Regions from separate parts of the Psychrobacillus sp. FSL H8-0510 genome, predicted to be linked through region 1. Evidence: a T-box and tRNA genes for the amino acid it is inferred to sense, from the RefSeq annotation. Region 1 holds a T-box; the other holds one or more tRNA genes.
What was found. A T-box is a leader RNA that pairs with one kind of tRNA and senses whether it is charged. The one in region 1 lies ahead of proS (proline--tRNA ligase), so its partner is inferred to be a tRNA-Pro.
Positions count from the first base shown of each region.

Region 1 (10,527 bases):
TTCTATTTTGAAATGATACCGCCTACCCCTACAGAAAAAAACACAACTTCAACGATATTAACATGTGAATGTCCGCTTACTGCAAACGTCCCAAAACGATTTTTTGAGTTGAAATTTAATTGGTAATAAAGTAAATAAATGTAAATAAAAAGATCCCACCGAAGTGAGATCCTTGGTTATAACTTTCATATGAATTTAGAAAGGTTGGTATGGTGGAAATCCACACTCTCTTAATATTCCATTGTGATCATCTGTACTCAAATGTGAATCATCATATTCATCTAGGACTTTTCTAAGTTCCACAAAAAGTTCCTTATCAACTTCAAGAAATGAATCCTCAAATCGTTTTTTAATATCCAACTTTATTAAATACCTTATCAGGTTCTCATATAGTAACGGATAATCTTTTTTAATACTTTCTCTATTTTCTAAGAATGATTTAATGTAATCCTCGAAAATATAAGCTTTATTTGGTTCAGGATATTCATATTTTTCTCTTTCTTTAAGTGGCGTGAAGACGGAGGTCGATCCCAACCACGTATCTCCAAGACCAGACATAAAGATTAAAAGAGAATACTTACGTAATTCAGGATCAGGATGATTAAAATATTTAAAGTATTCGTCATAATAATCACCCTGCCATTGGCCGTTGAAATCAAAACAAAAGTTGCCAACTTCAATACCTGGTAATACCTTTTTAGCTTTTTCAATTGGAGTTAGTGACATTAGGATTTCTTCCTCTCGTCTTCAATATTTAGGTTAATTAAAAATATGGGTACATTGTTATAATAACATAATCATACTTGTTGGCTTGTTGGTATTCCAATGGGCTGATCTTGTATCAACCTTAACTGTGTGGCCATCTAATTAGTAATCACGTGCGTTGATTTTAGCTAAGTAGTAATTTATGTTGATATATATGACTTTATAAGAATATCAATTTTTATTGGGACTCAAAATCCCGTATCCTCTGGATGTGCCGGTTCGACCCCGGCCACCGGTATAAAAGCAAAGAACCCTTGATATTTCAAGGGTTCTTTTTTTGGGAAAATGTAGATAACATAGTTGTACTATAAATAGAAAAAGAAATTACTCACGGTTTCAATAGTAATAAGAATAAGCCCAAGAGAAATCACCTCTTGGGCTTTATATGTTTATGAACTAACACAAAGCTTTTGATCATTTAGTGTGTTCCTACAATAGTTAGGAATGAACACGGCAAACTCCGTACTCCTTTGGAATTTAGTGCAATTCTCTTTAGCAACGATACATGTTACGCAAAACCATTTACAAAGTACTCGATTATTTCTAAATCGTCTTCCGTCACGTCACGGTCAAAAAGAGAGGACATCTCTTCTACAATTGCCTCTATTTTTCCTTTATGTTTATTTGTTAATTCTGCACTTGTCTTTAATAATGATACAAAAGAAGTAAATTCATCCTTTGTTAAAGGTGCTGGATGATGAGATAGGAAGAAGATTTCTGCGTCATAGCCTTCAATTTTCTCCAAAAGCTTATACATCTTTTCAATGGTATAATGCCACTTTTCTGCGTACATATTTGCATAGAGACAGTCCCCAAGAAATAATGTCTTTTCCTCTGCTATATAAATGAGATTCGAATCAGGTGAATGATCTCCACCAACATGTTCAATGATACAGGTAACCCCACCTATATTAAGTTTGATTTGCTTGTCAAAAATGATAGTGGGATCTGGTATGATAACTTCTCGCATACTTCCTAGCTCTAGCTTTATCGCATCTGCACAAAAAGGAATTTCAATCCCTGCTTCGACACGTCCATCCAACTCCTTATCTTCCCATGATAGCTTTTGAAGTTCTTTTACTTTGTTATAGGTCATGGAATTGGCAACTGAAGGAACATCCATTTCACGTAAGCCAAATACATGATCCCAATGCCAATGTGTGAGAGCCAGAATATCCCCTGTGAGATGATAGGAAGCTAATTGCTCTTTAAAGTATTTAGCATGATTAGAAGAATTACCAGCATCAATCAGTAGAGTCTGTTTGTCCCCTACAATAGCAGCTAATATCGGTCGATCTGTCTTTTGATATGGAGGCAGGTAAAAGAGTCGATCGGAAAGTTTTTTCAATGTTTGCATGAACTCGTACTCCTTAGTTATGTTTGTAACGTTCATTATATACTACTGTTACAGGTGATGAGAAATAAAACTAGAAGTGTAATTGAACTTTGCATTTCGGGAGGGGATACAAAGTTGTTAAATCTAGTTGCATATAAGTTTGCTCGTGCAAACATGTAAAATTTATTATTGTTTGAATAAAGACCCACTTTCATTTAATTTTTTAAACTATATATGTACTTTAGTAAGTGAGACTCTTAAAGGTAGAGTTTGAAAAGATTCACAAGATAGCTTATTAAGCCCTCCCGTGAACCAATTCTAATAGTAAGTAAAACCTATCCAACAAACTGTTTGATTAGCTCGTTAAATTTTTCTCGTTCTTCCCAGAAAAGCCCATGTCCGCTATAGTGAAATGGAACGAGATGCGAATTTTTTATGGCTTCGTTAAGCTCTTGAGCTTGTTTAAATGGCACAAGCTTGTCATGCACACCATGAACGATTAATGTAGGAACTGTTATTTTAGGAAGATCAGTATCAAGCTTTTCATCTCTTAAAGTGTTGATAATTGCTGCAGTGGACCATCCAGCTGCCTGTAGTCCTAATCCATTAAACCAATTAGAGAATGGGGCAGAAATATATTGAAAGAAGAAAGTATCTGTTACACCTTGCATCATTTTAGGTCGGTCGTTTAATGTTTCTGTAAGAAGTCGGTTCGCTGTTTCTTGTGTAAATCCAGTTGGAGCAGCGGCGTCGATTAGAATCAGTCTCGATAATCCGTAAGCATTGTGACGAGTCGCATATCGTATAGCGATTGCTCCTCCTGTAGAATGGCCAGCTAGAGTAAAGTTGGTTAACTGGAGTGATTTAACTACTGCATGGATGTCATCTGCTAGTCTGTCAAAGTTGTAACCATGGATTGGTCTATCTGACTTTCCAAAACCTCTCCAGTCAATACCTATACAGCGGTAGCCCATTGATGGGAGAACATCATACTGATATTCGAATTGTTCATGGTTTAAAGGCCAACCATGTAAAAATACAATTGTCTTGCTTGCACTAGGATTAATATCCTCTACAAATAAATTCACACCTTGTTCTACGTTTACAAAGTAACCCACGCCAATTCCTCCATGAAAAAGTTTTATAGGTTAAGATACTCGAAAGTGTTTAAATGGGTGATTCGCAAGATACTAACCACAAATCGCAAATTAGATTTTTTTAATCGCAAGTTCGCCTAAGATAATCGCAAGTTCCAAGGCTTGCTCTTTTATAAAAAAACATAAAATTATTAGCAGAGCTTTATTCACATTGTATTAAAGTAGGATATTTGGTATATTATTAGTAATACAATCTACGAAGTGACCAAGTAAATGAGAATTGTGAAACAGAAAGTATAGCCAATGCTGAAAGCTATACCACCGCTTCTTATTGAAACCTATCACGGAGATGTTATGTAAACATAACCGAGTCGTTTTCGTTAACAAACGTTTAGAGGGCTTAAAATTTTTAAGCTAAACTAAGGTGGTACCACGTCTATTCAGCACAGAGACGTCCTTTTACGAGGATGACTTTGTGCTTTTTTCATTGATGTAAATAGGAGGAATATAAATGACAAATCAACAGCAAAACGATTTTACTAAATGGTATATTGACACCATTCAAAAGGCAGATTTAATGGATTACACACCAGTTCGTGGGTGTATTGCTTTTAAACCAGATGGCTTTGAAATTTGGGAGCATATTCAAGATGAGATGAACAGACGTTTTAAAGAAACAGGTCACCGTAATGCTTATTTCCCAATGCTAATTCCTGAATCTTTTTTCCAAAAAGAAAAGGATCATATTGAAGGGTTTGCGCCAGAATTACCATGGGTTACTGAGGCAGCTGGTGAAAAATTAGAAGAGCGTTTAGCATTACGCCCAACATCAGAAACAATGATTGGTCATTTGTATTCGAATTGGATTAAGAGTTATCGTGATCTGCCAGTTCTTATTAACCAATGGGCTAACGTTTTTCGTTGGGAAAAGAAAACACTTCCGTTTATCCGTACTTCTGAATTTTTATGGCAAGAAGGACATACAGCACACGTAGACGAGGAAGAGGCACGTCAGGAAACAATGCAGATGCTTAACATCTATAAAGAGGTTGTAGAGGAGCTTTTAGCAATTCCTGTATATGATGGTCAAAAAACACCTTCCGAACGTTTTGCAGGAGCTGTAGATACCTATTCTATCGAAGCCATGATGAAAGACGGAAAAGCTGTTCAAGCTGGGACTTCTCATTACCTTGGAACAAAATTTGCGGAAGCATTTGATATCAAATACTTAAACAAAGAAAACAAGCATCAGCATGTGCATACAACATCTTGGGGAACATCTACTCGTTTAATCGGTTCAGTTATTATGGTACATGGTGATGAACAGGGTCTTGTATTACCTCCACGTGTTGCACCAACCCAAGTAGTGCTAATTCCTGTGGGTCCTTGGAAGAAGAACCCTGCTATTATGGAGAAACTAGATGAGCTATACGCTGCATTGAAAGCAAAAGGTATCCGTGTTCGTCTTGATGATTCAGATCAATCTCCTGGTTATAAATTCAATGAATGGGAGCTTAAAGGTGTACCGGTTCGTATTGAATTAGGACCTCGTGATTTAGAGAACAATCAAGCGCTGATCAAAGTACGTGACCTGACAGAAAAAGAATCAGTAGAAATTGCTGTTATAGTAGAACGTATTGAAGAAGAGTTAACTACTATGCAAACACGTTTACTGGAGAAAGCTCGTGCATTCCGTGATGAGAATTCCCATACAAATGTAGATTCTCTAGAGCAGTTAAAACAACATCTTACGGATTCAACGGAAAATGGCACAATTCCTGGATGGATTCTTGCAGGATGGTGTGGGGAGGATGCTTGTGAAGAGAATGTGAAGAATGAAACGAAATTTACGACTCGTAATATTCCATTCAACCCACCAGCAGAAAAAGCAACATGTATTAACTGTGGGAAGGATTCGAAACATACTGTATGGTTCGGTCGTGCCTACTAAAAAATAGTAGTGATTAAAAAAAACAACCCTAAGTGGTTGTTTTTTTTGATGACGAAACATATTATTTTGATCCTGCTACCCAATTCATACCCCAGTTATACGCATGATCCATCTCTTTATGCCCCTTGAAGTATTCTACTAAGCGTTCAATTTTAAATGTCTCATTATTTACATTTTCAATCATTGCGACTGCACACATTATTTGTCCATTACGATGTTCATCTAGCTTCACTTCAATAGCTGGGCCAGCCGGATATGTTAATGTAACAACTCCATCTGCTTCTGCCCAATTGGCTACCCCTTGATAGATAAATGAATACACCAAAATTCTTTTTATATCTGTTATTTTATTTCCGTTAATTCTCAGGTTTTCTCCTCCTGATAGGGAACCAGTACGATCATCACCATCGAGTTCCATATAGGGTGCTTGCTTTAGTGTGCCAAAAGCGTTACCTAAAGCTTGTACGCAGCCTTTTTCGCCGTTATTTAATTCATATAAGCAACCTAGGTCTAAGTCTACACCTTTAGGTTTTCCACCGAGTAGGGAAGAAAGGAATCCAGTAGATTTTGCTTTAACTTGTTGATCCCATTGGAGATTTACTAAAATTTCTCCGATATTATTGTTGTTTTTAGTAAGATTAATGGACTGTCCCTTTTTCTTAAGCTCAATCTTGTTCAAATTTACCATCAATAATCACTCCTTTTCTAATTTCACCATTTTGTCTACTTAAACTAAAACCGAAGAATCTTCTGAAGATAGGATTACTGGCTGTTCTATGTGTGTTGCTTTCAAACCAAATTTAGGATAAAGAGGCTCCAACTGATTACCTAGCAATAGTTTAATAGCATAGTAGGGGAAATTGATATCTGCTAGACAGCTGATATGCAATCCACCACTCATCCGGGGATTAATCTCTAGTAGCTTAGGAATACCGTCTTTGTATTTAACTTGGATATTAAATACATAAGGAATTTTATATTGTATTGCCATTTTCTCTGCGATTTCGATTAAATCTTTGTTGTATTCAATTTCTCGAATACGTCCATTTGCTTTTTTCCTAGGTATTGCGGTAAGTAGTGTTCCGTCTGCATCAGCTAAACAGTCTATACTATACTCATAGCCATCCAAATATTCCAAAACCATTAAGTCCGGGAAATGCTCCTGCGTTTGTAAGATTCTAAGAGCAGTTTCATATGAAATTTTTTGAGAAGAAGCAGTATTGAATATAAAAGGAATCGTATCTGCATCATTATCAATAATTCGGAATCCGCTTGCTCCTTCTCCAATGACAGGTTTAATGCATAGTTTCGTATTATCCTTACTTAATTGTTTATAGGCTTCTTTAAATTCCAGCGCATTGTTAACAATTTGATAGGATGGAATAGTAACGATAAAGTTACCTTCCTTTTCTTGGTTTTGTAAAGATTGATACATCGCTGCTTTGTTATCTACCATGGCCATTAAATCACCATCCGGACAAACCAACACTGACACACCGATGTCTTCAAACTTTTCTAAGTGCCGAGATATAAGCACGTTTTCTTTTCGTGGAACAAATATATGAATCTGATTTTGTATACAATAGTCTAAGCAAAACTGTATATAATCCTCGCCCTCAATATCTGGCTCTGTACTAAACACATCACAATAATTGAAATATACAGTGTCAGAATTAGGATGTGTTCCATGAATGATAAATTCTTGTTGATCGGGATTATGACGTATCAACTCCATGTAGTGTGAAACAGTTGAAAACCATCTATTAAACCAAATATTGAGGACCATTATAATTCTCCTTTGCTCGTATGAAAGTTTGTATTTAAAATATTTGTTTTAAAATCACCGCCATGTATTTGAGTAAACATGGAAGCCATAGATTCAAGTAATTTATTACTTTCCTCTACCTTTAAGGAAGGACGTAGAAATACGATTTGTAATGCTTCTGTAGTATCTTCTGTTACAGCTGTTCGCGCAGAGTCTACAAATGGACTTCCATATGGTCCTGCCTCATCCTGTAGAGTTATAATATTTTTTAATGTATTATCTCTGCCATTTAACCCGACATAAGTTGTTTCTTCGGTTCCAATAGTGATGTTTGTTTCACCTTGAATTTTCGCCACATCATATATACCCATTGGAATTTCATATTGCATAGAGAAGAAGTTGTTTAAATCTACAGCAGAATGCATGGGTGTGATATAATTTTGTTTTGCAATCCTTCTATACATAGCTTCCATTGAAGGGCGATAACGATTAGGATCTGCTCCGAACTTTTTCCAGAGAGCTCTCCATTCTTTAATCCCCGCGAAATCATTTACGGGCTTGTCGTCCATTTCAAAGAAAAGTTGCTCTTGAAATAATTGAAGTCTTCCTTTAAGCATTTGGGGTGAGGAAGTAACAATAATTTTGGTATAATGAATAATGCCTATTTTAAATGAGGGCTCTATTTCAGTAATTGAATCATCCAATTTTACTAACATATCAACCATCCTTACAATTATTTTTCTTAAGTGTAGCATAAGAAAGGAGAACATTTGTGAATATCATTCAGTTTCAAGAAAACCTCATAGATTATGCAGCATCCATTGGAATTGACAAAATTGGATTTACTTCTGTTTCTCCATTTCATGAATTAAAAAATCGATTAATCCGACAGCAGGAGTTAGGGTATGCCTCTGGATTCGAAGAACCTGATATTGAGAAAAGAGTGCATCCTGAAAACTTGTCAGAAGAAGCTAGTAGTATTATATCTATTGCAATTGCGTATCCTTCAAAAATGAAAGATGCCCCTCAAAGTGTGAAAGGTGCAAGACGAGGAATCTTCGCACGCGCATCATGGGGTATAGATTATCATACAGTTTTACGTGAAAAGTTAGCACTGTTAGAATTATATATTTTATCGCATATTCCAGATGCTAAATTGCGTTCAATGGTAGATACGGGAGAACTTTCGGATCGTGCCGTAGCAGAGCGCGCCGGAATAGGATGGAGTGCAAAAAACTGCGCTATTATTACTCCTGAGTTTGGTTCTTATGTCTATTTAGGAGAAATGATTACGTCTATTCCTTTTGAGTCTAGTGAGCAGATGGAGGACCAATGTGGTGATTGTCGATTATGCTTAGATGTTTGTCCAACAGGAGCCTTAATAGAAGGTGGTCAGCTAAATGCCCAGCGCTGTATTGCTTTTATAACCCAAACGAAAACAATGGTTCCAGATGAATTTCGAGCAAAAATTGGCAATCGCATATATGGTTGTGATACATGCCAAACAGTTTGTCCAAAAAACAAAGGCAAAGCCAATCTTCACCAAGAAGCGTTTAAGCCAGAACCTGAGTTAGTGAAACCTTTGCTACTACCTTTACTTAAAATGACGAATCGCACATTTAAAGAAACATATGGTCATATGTCCGGTGCTTGGCGAGGGAAGAATCCAATTCAGCGAAATGCTATAATTGCATTAGCTCATTTTAAAGAGCAGGCAGCTGTTCCAGCACTAATAGATTTAATGCAACATGATGCTAGACCAGTCATCCGTGGTACAGCAGCGTGGGCAATAGGTAAAATAAATACACAAGAAGGCTTGCTAGCCCTTCAAGAGGCTGAACAAAGTGAACAAGTGGATGAAGTTTTAGAAGAGATTCGAAAAGGGTTAGAATATTATACAGTAGAGAATTAGGAAGTGGAATATTTGAGTATTAATGTTGTTTTATATCAACCAGAAATACCTGCTAATACAGGGAATATAGCTAGAACTTGTGCCGGAACAGATGTTAAATTACATTTAATCCGACCTTTAGGATTCTCCACAGATGATAAGATGCTAAAGCGAGCAGGATTAGATTATTGGGAACATGTAGATATTACTTATTATGATGGTCTCGATGAGTTTTTTGCAGCACATCCATCTGGCGAATACTATTTAATTACAAAGTTTGGGGCTAAGCCACATACTACGTTTGATTTTAGTGATACGGAGAAGGATCATTTCTTTATTTTTGGACGTGAAACAAAAGGGTTGCCAAGAGAGTTTATCGATGCACATCCTGATCGTGCATTGAGAATTCCTATGAACGATAATATTCGTTCGTTAAATTTATCGAATACAGCAGCCATTCTAGTTTACGAGGCATTACGTCAGCAAAACTATCCAAACTTGCACTAAGAAGAGCTAGGTATCATGATTGGGTTCACTAAAAAAACGGACGAGGTCATAAATGACTCGTCCGTTTTAACAATAGATTATTTTTCAGATGCACCTGGTTTGTCATCGTATCCTGCTGTGAAAATTGCCACAAGGAACGAAATACTAACACCAAGAATAAGGATTAGTTTCATATGGAGTGCCTCCTCTATAGTATTCTGCACCTAGTATACCCTAATTTGTTTGAAAAAGAAATATTTCAAAAAAACGAAATTTGACAAAAATCGTTCATTTGAATGTTGCAACCTTTCGAATATTCTACTAACATAAAGAAAAGGAGTGATTTTTGATATGAACGAATTCAAAAATGGTCCAGAGAACGGTTCAATGGCAACAAACATGGAAGAAGTAAAGCAGTTAGGAAAACAAATGGATAGAATGAGAGACAACAAAGAGCTAGAAGAAGATAATCGAGTGTCCGATCCAGCCCAATCCGAAGATACATCTTCCATGAAGAAAAGAGAAAACGACTGAGTAACTCAGTCGTTTTCCTCCTAAGAAAGGATGAGAACTATGGCTTTAAATATACATTCAACAAAAAAGTTATCAAATGGAATTGAGATGCCTAGATTAGGATTAGGCGTTTATAAAATGACTGAACCTGATATGGCAATTCAAGCAATGACCGCTGCTCTAGATTATGGCTATCGTCATATTGACACGGCAAGTTTATATGCCAACGAAAAAGAAGTGGGCGAAGCAGTTAGATCATCGATTGTTCCACGCAAAGATATATTCATTACTACAAAGGTGTGGAATACAGATCAAGGCTACGATCAAACTCTCAGAGCATTTGAAAAGTCTTTAAAGCTCTTAGAGATGGATTACGTAGATTTATATTTAACGCATTGGCCAATTACAGAAACTTTTGTAGATACATATCGAGCAATAGAACGGTTATATGATGAAAAGCTAATTCGAGCTACAGGTGTTGCCAATCATCATCAGCATCATTTGGAGGCTATTTCTGTTAAAGCAAACGTTAAACCAATGGTTAACCAAATTGAATGTCATCCACGCCTTACGCAGTTTGATCTACGTGAGTATTGTGCAGAACAAGAAATCGCGATAACTTCGTGGTCTCCACTTGCAAGAGGACGAATATTAGAGGAACCAACATTACAACGTATTAGTAACAAATATGGTAAGTCTACTGCTCAAACCATTATAAGATGG
Region 1 covers NZ_JBBOYZ010000001.1:2,932,968-2,943,494, reverse strand. The annotation lists gene MHI40_RS14960 (hypothetical protein) at 196-726, opposite strand; gene MHI40_RS14955 (MBL fold metallo-hydrolase) at 1,274-2,122, opposite strand; gene MHI40_RS14950 (alpha/beta fold hydrolase) at 2,437-3,219, opposite strand; T-box leader at 3,446-3,660, shown strand; gene proS (proline--tRNA ligase) at 3,710-5,149, shown strand; gene MHI40_RS14940 (TerD family protein) at 5,211-5,837, opposite strand; gene MHI40_RS14935 (ATP-grasp domain-containing protein) at 5,877-6,935, opposite strand; gene MHI40_RS14930 (B3/B4 domain-containing protein) at 6,935-7,630, opposite strand; gene queG (tRNA epoxyqueuosine(34) reductase QueG) at 7,687-8,826, shown strand; gene trmL (tRNA (uridine(34)/cytosine(34)/5-carboxymethylaminomethyluridine(34)-2'-O)-methyltransferase TrmL) at 8,839-9,312, shown strand; gene MHI40_RS14915 (hypothetical protein) at 9,643-9,825, shown strand; gene MHI40_RS14910 (aldo/keto reductase) at 9,865-10,527, shown strand, end outside.

Region 2 (10,527 bases), 2.8 Mb from region 1:
AACGAGCCTCGTCCTCTCTATAAAATCTTTCTGTCCATTGGTTATATTTAGTATGCTTACCTGCACTTCCTGTGTCCTGAACAGTGACAGTTACAAATTCTTCTCTTTCTTCTAAAGCAATATGTATTTCCCCAGAAGAGTGATTATACTTTATAGCATTAGAAATAATATTTTCCCAAACATACTCAAGCATTTCACTATCACCGTATATAATTACAGGTCTTAACTTTATATTAATAGATATCTCTTTTTCATCCAGTAGCCACCTAAATTTTTGAATGACTTGTTTTAACTGAATATCTAGTGAAAAGAATTCTTTTTTTGTACGGCTGTGAGCTTGATCAAATGAAGTAAGAACTAGTAGCTGCTTCATAACATTTGAGAGCCGCTTGGATTCTTGTTGAATAATTGTAACGTACTTTAAATGATCAATCGGGTTTAGATCTCCCTCTTTTAATAAATGAGCATATCCTTGTATATTCAAAAGTGGTGTTTGAAAGTCATGGGATACTCTGGAGATGAATTCCTTTTTGTACCGATCAGTTGCATCCAGTTGCTTGGCCATATTTCGAACGCTATCTGCTAGTTGTCCTATTTCATCTCGCTGATATACCGGTAACTCTGCTTGGAAATCTTCATTAGCTATTTTATTTGTTGCTATCGTCAATTTAGTTAACGGCACAACCATTATTTTAGCCACTACCAACATCGCTATCACACTTAAAATAATCATTATCGCCACTAATCCACCTAATAACAGATGAATTTCATTGAATAAGAATTTAATATTCGGTCGTTGAAATAAGGCATAATTTTCCCCTCCGTAGGTAAACGGGACACCAACCGTATTAGTTAATTCATTTGAAAAATAACCTGTTATAAAAGTTTCTTTAGGAAACTCTCTCATACCATGATAAGTTTCCCCACTTAAAACACTTTCAACAATTGTCTGATCAATCTTCTGAACTCGAAATTCACCCCCGTAAGCTCTTTTAAACCCATTTTCGCCTACGACGTATAACTGATACCCCGTATTGCCTAATGAGTGGAGAAGAGGATCCAGATCACTATTAGACATATTAATACTTTCAACAATTGATCTTGCAACTAATACATTTTTTTCATCATTTTTCTCCTTAAGATTGTGGTGGTAATACGTATTTACTACCATAAATCCCAACGTTCCACTAGCGATCATTATCAACAAGGTCATCCACACGAACTTACTATATAAAGTTTTCATCATATAGACTCTTCCAACTTATAACCCACGCCACGGACAGTAGTAATCTGTACAGCCGTTTCTAGTTTAGTTAGTCGCTCTCTTATCCTTTTTATATGAACACTTAATGTTTGTTCGTCTCCTTCAAAATCAATCCCCCATACTGTTTCTATTAACTGATCTCGAGTAAACACCTGGTTTGGTTTAGAAGCCAACTTAGATAGCAACTCAAACTCTTTTAATGGTAAAACTAAAATTTCCTCTCCCACTAGTACTTCAAAGCTCTTACGATTGATTAACATATTACCAAAGCGGATGTTCACATCGCTTGTTTTATCATACCTTCTTAAAATAGCGCGGATACGAAATAACAATTCCTTAGGTTCAAAAGGTTTTACTAAATAATCATCTGACCCAGCAATATATCCTTTTTCTTTATCTTCTAGTTTTCCTTTTGCTGTTAAAAGCAATACAGGAATATTGTATTGTTCTCGTATTAACCTGGTTAGTTGAAGGCCATCCATAACAGGCATCATGACGTCAATTATTGCGAGATCTGGAAGTTGACGTTCCAACATATGTAATCCCTCTGTTCCATTTACAGCTTTAATAACACGGTACCCAGATTGAGATAAATAAATCGAAATTAGTTCAAGTGTATGAATATCATCGTCTACTGCTAATATTACTGCCACTTTAACCCTCCTATATAAATGTAGTTACTACGTATTGTGTCTGTTTAATTGTAATACAGCAAGTAGTTAGTAGGGAAAATATAGAAGTACTTTAAAATAGACGTAAAAGCCGTTACCATTTTGCTTAGTAACGATTGCTTTTTACTGCCCATCGTACCCTACTCTGACAAGAGAGACCCCGGCTATTATTGGAGACAAAGCTTAACCTCCATTTCCCGGGCTACAAAAGCAGATAGACGGCAGATTTCTTCTATAGAGGAACTGACTGCTGCTAACTTTTCGGGGGAATGTGTAAGGGAAGGGAAAGGATTTTTATAGTAGAATGGGATGATGATACCTACTACTTTACTTCTGACTATAGTTAATGGAGGGGATTAAATGAACATTGAGAAAATATATAGTGATTTACCTACCCTTGAAACAGAACATCTTATTCTTAGAAAAGTCACGAAAGAAGATATTGAGGATATGTATTTGTACGGTTCAGATGAAGAAGTATCTAAGTATGTAACTTGGAATACTCATGAAACAATAGCGGATACAAAAGGTTTTGTTGAATTTGTATTGAATAAATATGAAAATAAGCAGGTGTCACCGTGGGGAATCGAATATAAGGAAAACGGAAAGTTTATCGGGACTATCGATTTTGTTTGGTGGCAACCAAATCATAAAATTGCTGAAATCGGATATGTTATTTCTAAAGACTATTGGGGAAAAGGCCTAACTACTGAAGTAGCAAAGGAATTAGTAAAGTTTGGCTTTGAAGAAATGGATTTGGTTCGTGTTCAAGCAAGGTGTGATGTAGAAAATATTGCTTCAGCACGAGTAATGGAAAAAGCAGGAATGAATTTTGAAGGAATAATTAGAAAAGGTATATTTGTGAAAGGAGAACATCGAGATTTAAAAATGTACTCTATCTTAAAAGAAGAGTTTTAATGATCTCGCTGAAATTCCAGAATGCAGATATATTGCTAACTCACTTGGTGTGCATTTTTATTACAAACAGTATTGGTTCCCACATAATCCATGAACACTAGCTAAGATAAACATTCATTCTATTGTTATAGAATTTGAAAACACACTAAATCATAAATATGTAAAAAGAAGTCGTTACCGATTTTAATCGGTAACGACTTCTTTTAGTGCCCAGCGACGTCCTACTCTCACAGGGGGAAACCCCCAACTACCATCGGCGCTGAAGAGCTTAACTTCCGTGTTCGGTATGGGAACGGGTGTGACCTCTTCGCTATCGTCACTAGACTTGAATACTTTTGAAAGACATCCTTTATTATAACAACTCTGTAGAATAATACAAGAGTTATTTTAAAAAAGTTTTATTCTTTCAAAACTGGATAAACGACATTGTTACGTTAAACAAAATTTGGTTAAGTCCTCGATCGATTAGTATTCGTCAGCTGCACGTGTCGCCACGCTTCCACCCCGAACCTATCTACCTCATCGTCTTTGAGGGATCTTACTTACTTGCGTAATGGGAAATCTCATCTTGAGGGGGGCTTCGTGCTTAGATGCTTTCAGCACTTATCCCGTCCACACATAGCTACCCAGCGATGCTCTTGGCAGAACAACTGGTACACCAGCGGTGTGTCCATCCCGGTCCTCTCGTACTAAGGACAGCTCCTCTCAAATTTCCTACGCCCACGACGGATAGGGACCGAACTGTCTCACGACGTTCTGAACCCAGCTCGCGTACCGCTTTAATGGGCGAACAGCCCAACCCTTGGGACCGACTACAGCCCCAGGATGCGATGAGCCGACATCGAGGTGCCAAACCTCCCCGTCGATGTGGACTCTTGGGGGAGATAAGCCTGTTATCCCCGGGGTAGCTTTTATCCGTTGAGCGATGGCCCTTCCATGCGGAACCACCGGATCACTAAGCCCGTCTTTCGACCCTGCTCGACTTGTAGGTCTCGCAGTCAAGCTCCCTTCTGCCTTTACACTCTTCGAATGATTTCCAACCATTCTGAGGGAACCTTTGGGCGCCTCCGTTACACTTTAGGAGGCGACCGCCCCAGTCAAACTACCCGCCTGACACTGTCTCCTACCCGGGTTACGGGTATGGGTTAGAATTTCAATACAACCAGGGCAGTATCCCACCGACGCCTCCTCCGAAGCTGGCGCTCCGGGCTCTAAGGCTCCTGCCTATCCTGTACAAGTTGCACCAAAATTCAATATCAAGCTATAGTAAAGCTCCACGGGGTCTTTCCGTCCTGTCGCGGGTAACCTGCATCTTCACAGGTACTATAATTTCACCGAGTCTCTCGTTGAGACAGTGCCCAGATCGTTACGCCTTTCGTGCGGGTCGGAACTTACCCGACAAGGAATTTCGCTACCTTAGGACCGTTATAGTTACGGCCGCCGTTTACTGGGGCTTCAATTCGCACCTTCGCTTGCGCTAAGCACTCCTCTTAACCTTCCAGCACCGGGCAGGCGTCAGCCCATATACTTCACCTTACGGTTTTGCATAGACCTGTGTTTTTGCTAAACAGTCGCCTGGGCCTATTCACTGCGGCTCTTCTAGGCTATGAACCCAAAAGAGCACCCCTTCTCCCGAAGTTACGGGGTCATTTTGCCGAGTTCCTTAACGAGAGTTCTCTCGCTCACCTTAGGATTCTCTCCTCGACTACCTGTGTCGGTTTGCGGTACGGGCACCTTTCACCTCGCTAGAGGCTTTTCTTGGCAGTGTGAAATCAGGAACTCTAGACATACGTCCTCGCCATCACAGCTCAATGTTAAAGAATGCGGATTTGCCTACATTCACACCTTACTGCTTGGACATGCATAACCAACAGCATGCTTACCCTATCCTTCTGCGTCCCCCCATTACTCAAACGGTGGTTTGGTGGTACAGGAATATCAACCTGTTATCCATCGCCTACGCCTATCGGCCTCGGCTTAGGTCCCGACTAACCCTGAGCGGACGAGCCTTCCTCAGGAAACCTTAGTCATACGGTGGACGGGATTCTCACCCGTCTTTCGCTACTCATACCGGCATTCTCACTTCTAAGCGCTCCACCAGTCCTTCCGGTCTGACTTCAACGCCCTTAGAACGCTCTCCTACCACTGATACCAAAGGTATCAATCCACAGCTTCGGTGATTTGTTTAGCCCCGATACATTTTCGGCGCAGCGTCACTCGACCAGTGAGCTATTACGCACTCTTTAAATGATGGCTGCTTCTAAGCCAACATCCTGGTTGTCTAAGCAACGCCACATCCTTTTCCACTTAACAAATACTTTGGGACCTTAGCTGGTGGTCTGGGCTGTTTCCCTCTTGACTACGGATCTTATCACTCGCAGTCTGACTCCCAAACATAAATCATTGGCATTCGGAGTTTGTCTGAATTCGGTAACCCGGGATGGGCCCCTAGTCCAAACAGTGCTCTACCTCCAAGATTCTAACGTTTGAGGCTAGCCCTAAAGCTATTTCGGAGAGAACCAGCTATCTCCAGGTTCGATTGGAATTTCTCCGCTACCCACACCTCATCCCCGCACTTTTCAACGTGCGTGGGTTCGGACCTCCAGTAAGTGTTACCTTACCTTCATCCTGGACATGGGTAGATCACCTGGTTTCGGGTCTACGACCACATACTCATTCGCCCTATTCAGACTCGCTTTCGCTGCGGCTCCGTCTTCTCGACTTAACCTTGCATGGGATCGTAACTCGCCGGTTCATTCTACAAAAGGCACGCTATCACCCATTAACGGGCTCTAACTACTTGTAGGCACACGGTTTCAGGATCTATTTCACTCCCCTTCCGGGGTGCTTTTCACCTTTCCCTCACGGTACTGGTTCACTATCGGTCACTAGGTAGTATTTAGCCTTGGGAGATGGTCCTCCCAGATTCCGACGGAATTTCACGTGTTCCGCCGTACTCAGGATACACTCAAGAGAGAATGAATTTTAGACTACGGGGCTTTTACCCTATCCTGCGGACCTTTCCAGATCGCTTCGTCTAACTCATTCCTTTGTAACTCTATGTAGAGTGTCCTACAACCCCAAAAGGCAAGCCTTTTGGTTTGGGCTATTCCCGTTTCGCTCGCCGCTACTCAGGGAATCGAATTTTCTTTCTCTTCCTCCAGGTACTTAGATGTTTCAGTTCCCTGGGTGTGTCTCAGATGCGCTATGTATTCACGCAAATGTACTGCTCCATTACGAACAGTGGGTTTCCCCATTCGGAAATCTCCGGATCAAAGCTCACTTACAGCTCCCCGAAGCATATCGGTGTTAGTGCCGTCCTTCGTCGACTCCTAGTGCCAAGGCATTCACCGTGCGCCCTTATTAACTTAACCTAAAAGTTAAAAAGTCTTACACGTCGTGATTACGTAAATAATCACAACAGAATTTCTTGTTGTTTATTGTTTCAATGTCGTTTTATCCAGTTTTCAAAGAACAAATTAAAATCTTTGGTGGAGCCTAGCGGGATCGAACCGCTGACCTCCTGCGTGCAAGGCAGGCGCTCTCCCAGCTGAGCTAAGGCCCCGAAACAAAAAAAGGGTATGGTGGGCCTAAATGGACTCGAACCATCGACCTCACGCTTATCAGGCGTGCGCTCTAACCAGCTGAGCTATAGGCCCTCTTTGAATTTCCATATATTAATATGAACATTCAAAACTGAACTGCAAAACGTTAAGATACGAATAAAGATTCGTATTCCGATATTATCCTTAGAAAGGAGGTGATCCAGCCGCACCTTCCGATACGGCTACCTTGTTACGACTTCACCCCAATCATCTGTCCCACCTTCGGCGGCTGGCTCCCGTAAGGGTTACCCCACCGACTTCGGGTGTTACAAACTCTCGTGGTGTGACGGGCGGTGTGTACAAGGCCCGGGAACGTATTCACCGTGGCATGCTGATCCACGATTACTAGCGATTCCGGCTTCATGTAGGCGAGTTGCAGCCTACAATCCGAACTGAGAACGGTTTTATGGGATTTGCTCACCCTCGCGGGGTTGCGACCCTCTGTACCGTCCATTGTAGCACGTGTGTAGCCCAGGTCATAAGGGGCATGATGATTTGACGTCATCCCCACCTTCCTCCGGTTTATCACCGGCAGTCACCTTAGAGTGCCCAACTAAATGCTGGCAACTAAGATCAAGGGTTGCGCTCGTTGCGGGACTTAACCCAACATCTCACGACACGAGCTGACGACAACCATGCACCACCTGTCACCGCTGTCCCCGAAGGGAAAAGCCTATCTCTAGGCCGGTCAGCGGGATGTCAAGACCTGGTAAGGTTCTTCGCGTTGCTTCGAATTAAACCACATGCTCCACCGCTTGTGCGGGCCCCCGTCAATTCCTTTGAGTTTCAGTCTTGCGACCGTACTCCCCAGGCGGAGTGCTTAATGCGTTAGCTGCAGCACTAAGGGGCGGAAACCCCCTAACACTTAGCACTCATCGTTTACGGCGTGGACTACCAGGGTATCTAATCCTGTTTGCTCCCCACGCTTTCGCGCCTCAGCGTCAGTTACAGACCAGAAAGCCGCCTTCGCCACTGGTGTTCCTCCAAATCTCTACGCATTTCACCGCTACACTTGGAATTCCGCTTTCCTCTTCTGTACTCAAGTCCCCCAGTTTCCAATGACCTTCCACGGTTGAGCCGTGGGATTTCACATCAGACTTAAAGGACCGCCTGCGCGCGCTTTACGCCCAATAATTCCGGACAACGCTTGCCACCTACGTATTACCGCGGCTGCTGGCACGTAGTTAGCCGTGGCTTTCTAATGAGGTACCGTCAAGGTACGAGCAGTTACTCTCGTACTTGTTCTTCCCTCACAACAGAGTTTTACGATCCGAAAACCTTCTTCACTCACGCGGCATTGCTCCATCAGACTTTCGTCCATTGTGGAAGATTCCCTACTGCTGCCTCCCGTAGGAGTCTGGGCCGTGTCTCAGTCCCAGTGTGGCCGATCACCCTCTCAGGTCGGCTACGCATCGTCGCCTTGGTGAGCCGTTACCTCACCAACTAGCTAATGCGCCGCGGGCCCATCCTGTAGTGACAGCCGAAACCGTCTTTTAACATCTCCCCATGTGAGGAAATGGATTATTCGGTATTAGCCCCGGTTTCCCGGAGTTATCCCAATCTACAGGGCAGGTTGCCCACGTGTTACTCACCCGTCCGCCGCTAAATCAGAAGAAGCAAGCTTCTTCGTCATTCGCTCGACTTGCATGTATTAGGCATGCCGCCAGCGTTCGTCCTGAGCCAGGATCAAACTCTCCATAATAGTTTACTTCCAGTATGCAGAGCACATTGAAAGCGAACAAATTAGAACTAGTTTAAAAGCTCATTTTGTTTTGCTGGCATCATCATTAAATGATGTCCAAAATTGTTTTGCTATCATCCTAACAAGTTAGTTGAAAGCTATGTTTCTTAACGTTTTGCATGTTCAGTTTTCAATGTTCATGGTGGAGCCTAGCGGGATCGAACCGCTGACCTCCTGCGTGCAAGGCAGGCGCTCTCCCAGCTGAGCTAAGGCCCCGAAAATAATAACTGGTCGGGAAGACAGGATTCGAACCTGCGACCCCTTGGTCCCAAACCAAGTGCTCTACCAAGCTGAGCTACTTCCCGTTATATGGTGCGCTCGGCAGGACTCGAACCTGCAACCTCTTGATTCGTAGTCAAGTGCTCTATCCAATTGAGCTACGAGCGCAATGTTTCAAAAAAGTGGTGCCGAGGACCGGAATCGAACCGGTACGGTAGTCACCTACCGCAGGATTTTAAGTCCTGTGCGTCTGCCAGTTCCGCCACCCCGGCACTTTAGTGAATCTTTGGAGCGGAAGACGAGGTTCGAACTCGCGACCCCCACCTTGGCAAGGTGGTGTTCTACCACTGAACTACTTCCGCTCGGTTATTAAATTAAATGGTGCGGGTGAAGGGAGTCGAACCCCCACGCCTTGCGGCGCTAGATCCTAAGTCTAGTGCGTCTGCCAGTTCCGCCACACCCGCAAAAAATATAATTCACTATAAAAAGTGATGAGCCATGTAGGATTCGAACCTACGACCCTCTGATTAAAAGTCAGATGCTCTACCAACTGAGCTAATGGCTCGAAAAAAGTGGTGCCGGAGAAAGGACTTGAACCCTCAACCTACTGATTACAAGTCAGTTGCTCTACCAGTTGAGCTACTCCGGCAGGAGTAAATATATGGTGGAGGATGACGGGCTCGAACCGCCGACCCTCTGCTTGTAAGGCAGATGCTCTCCCAGCTGAGCTAATCCTCCATGGGATATATAATTTTATTGCAAGCCCAGCGACGTCCTACTCTCACAGGGGGAAACCCCCAACTACCATCGGCGCTGAAGAGCTTAACTTCCGTGTTCGGTATGGGAACGGGTGTGACCTCTTCGCTATCGTCACTAGACTTGAATACTTTTGAAAGACATCCTTTATTATAACAACTCTGTAGAATAATACAAGAGTTATTTTAAAAAAGTTTTATTCTTTCAAAACTGGATAAACGACATTGTTACGTTAAACAAAATTTGGTTAAGTCCTCGATCGATTAGTATTCGTCAGCTGCACGTGTCGCCACGCTTCCACCCCGAACCTATCTACCTCATCGTCTTTGAGGGATCTTACTTACTTGCGTAATGGGAAATCTCATCTTGAGGGGGGCTTCGTGCTTAGATGCTTTCAGCACTTATCCCGTCCACACATAGCTACCCAGCGATGCTCTTGGCAGAACAACTGGTACACCAGCGGTGTGTCCATCCCGGTCCTCTCGTACTAAGGACAGCTCCTCTCAAATTTCCTACGCCCACGACGGATAGGGACCGAACTGTCTCACGACGTTCTGAACCCAGCTCGCGTACCGCTTTAATGGGCGAACAGCCCAACCCTTGGGACCGACTACAGCCCCAGGATGCGATGAGCCGACATCGAGGTGCCAAACCTCCCCGTCGATGTGGACTCTTGGGGGAGATAAGCCTGTTATCCCCGGGGTAGCTTTTATCCGTTGAGCGATGGCCCTTCCATGCGGAACCACCGGATCACTAAGCCCGTCTTTCGACCCTGCTCGACTTGTAGGTCTCGCAGTCAAGCTCCCTTCTGCCTTTACACTCTTCGAATGATTTCCAACCATTCTGAGGGAACCTTTGGGCGCCTCCGTTACACTTTAGGAGGCGACCGCCCCAGTCAAACTACCCGCCTGACACTGTCTCCTACCCGGGTTACGGGTATGGGTTAGAATTTCAATACAACCAGGGCAGTATCCCACCGACGCCTCCTCCGAAGCTGGCGCTCCGGGCTCTAAGGCTCCTGCCTATCCTGTACAAGTTGCACCAAAATTCAATATCAAGCTATAGTAAAGCTCCACGGGGTCTTTCCGTCCTGTCGCGGGTAACCTGCATCTTCACAGGTACTATAATTTCACCGAGTCTCTCGTTGAGACAGTGCCCAGATCGTTACGCCTTTCGTGCGGGTCGGAACTTACCCGACAAGGAATTTCGCTACCTTAGGACCGTTATAGTTACGGCCGCCGTTTACTGGGGCTTCAATTCGCACCTTCGCTTGCGCTAAGCACTCCTCTTAACCTTCCAGCACCGGGCAGGCGTCAGCCCATATACTTCACCTTACGGTTTTGCATAGACCTG
Region 2 covers NZ_JBBOYZ010000001.1:93,187-103,713, reverse strand. The annotation lists gene MHI40_RS00535 (sensor histidine kinase) at 1-1,246, opposite strand, end outside; gene MHI40_RS00530 (response regulator transcription factor) at 1,243-1,917, opposite strand; gene MHI40_RS00525 (GNAT family N-acetyltransferase) at 2,296-2,853, shown strand; rRNA gene rrf (5S ribosomal RNA) at 3,062-3,177, opposite strand; rRNA gene MHI40_RS00515 (23S ribosomal RNA) at 3,299-6,227, opposite strand; tRNA gene MHI40_RS00510 (tRNA-Ala) at 6,343-6,418, opposite strand; tRNA gene MHI40_RS00505 (tRNA-Ile) at 6,436-6,512, opposite strand; rRNA gene MHI40_RS00500 (16S ribosomal RNA) at 6,607-8,160, opposite strand; tRNA gene MHI40_RS00495 (tRNA-Ala) at 8,340-8,415, opposite strand; tRNA gene MHI40_RS00490 (tRNA-Pro) at 8,428-8,504, opposite strand; tRNA gene MHI40_RS00485 (tRNA-Arg) at 8,510-8,586, opposite strand; tRNA gene MHI40_RS00480 (tRNA-Leu) at 8,602-8,690, opposite strand; tRNA gene MHI40_RS00475 (tRNA-Gly) at 8,706-8,780, opposite strand; tRNA gene MHI40_RS00470 (tRNA-Leu) at 8,798-8,882, opposite strand; tRNA gene MHI40_RS00465 (tRNA-Lys) at 8,911-8,983, opposite strand; tRNA gene MHI40_RS00460 (tRNA-Thr) at 8,992-9,067, opposite strand; tRNA gene MHI40_RS00455 (tRNA-Val) at 9,081-9,156, opposite strand; rRNA gene rrf (5S ribosomal RNA) at 9,181-9,296, opposite strand; rRNA gene MHI40_RS00445 (23S ribosomal RNA) at 9,418-10,527, opposite strand, start outside.
Region 2: it encodes a tRNA-Pro, which carries the amino acid that the T-box ahead of proS (proline--tRNA ligase) is inferred to sense. The anticodon was not compared.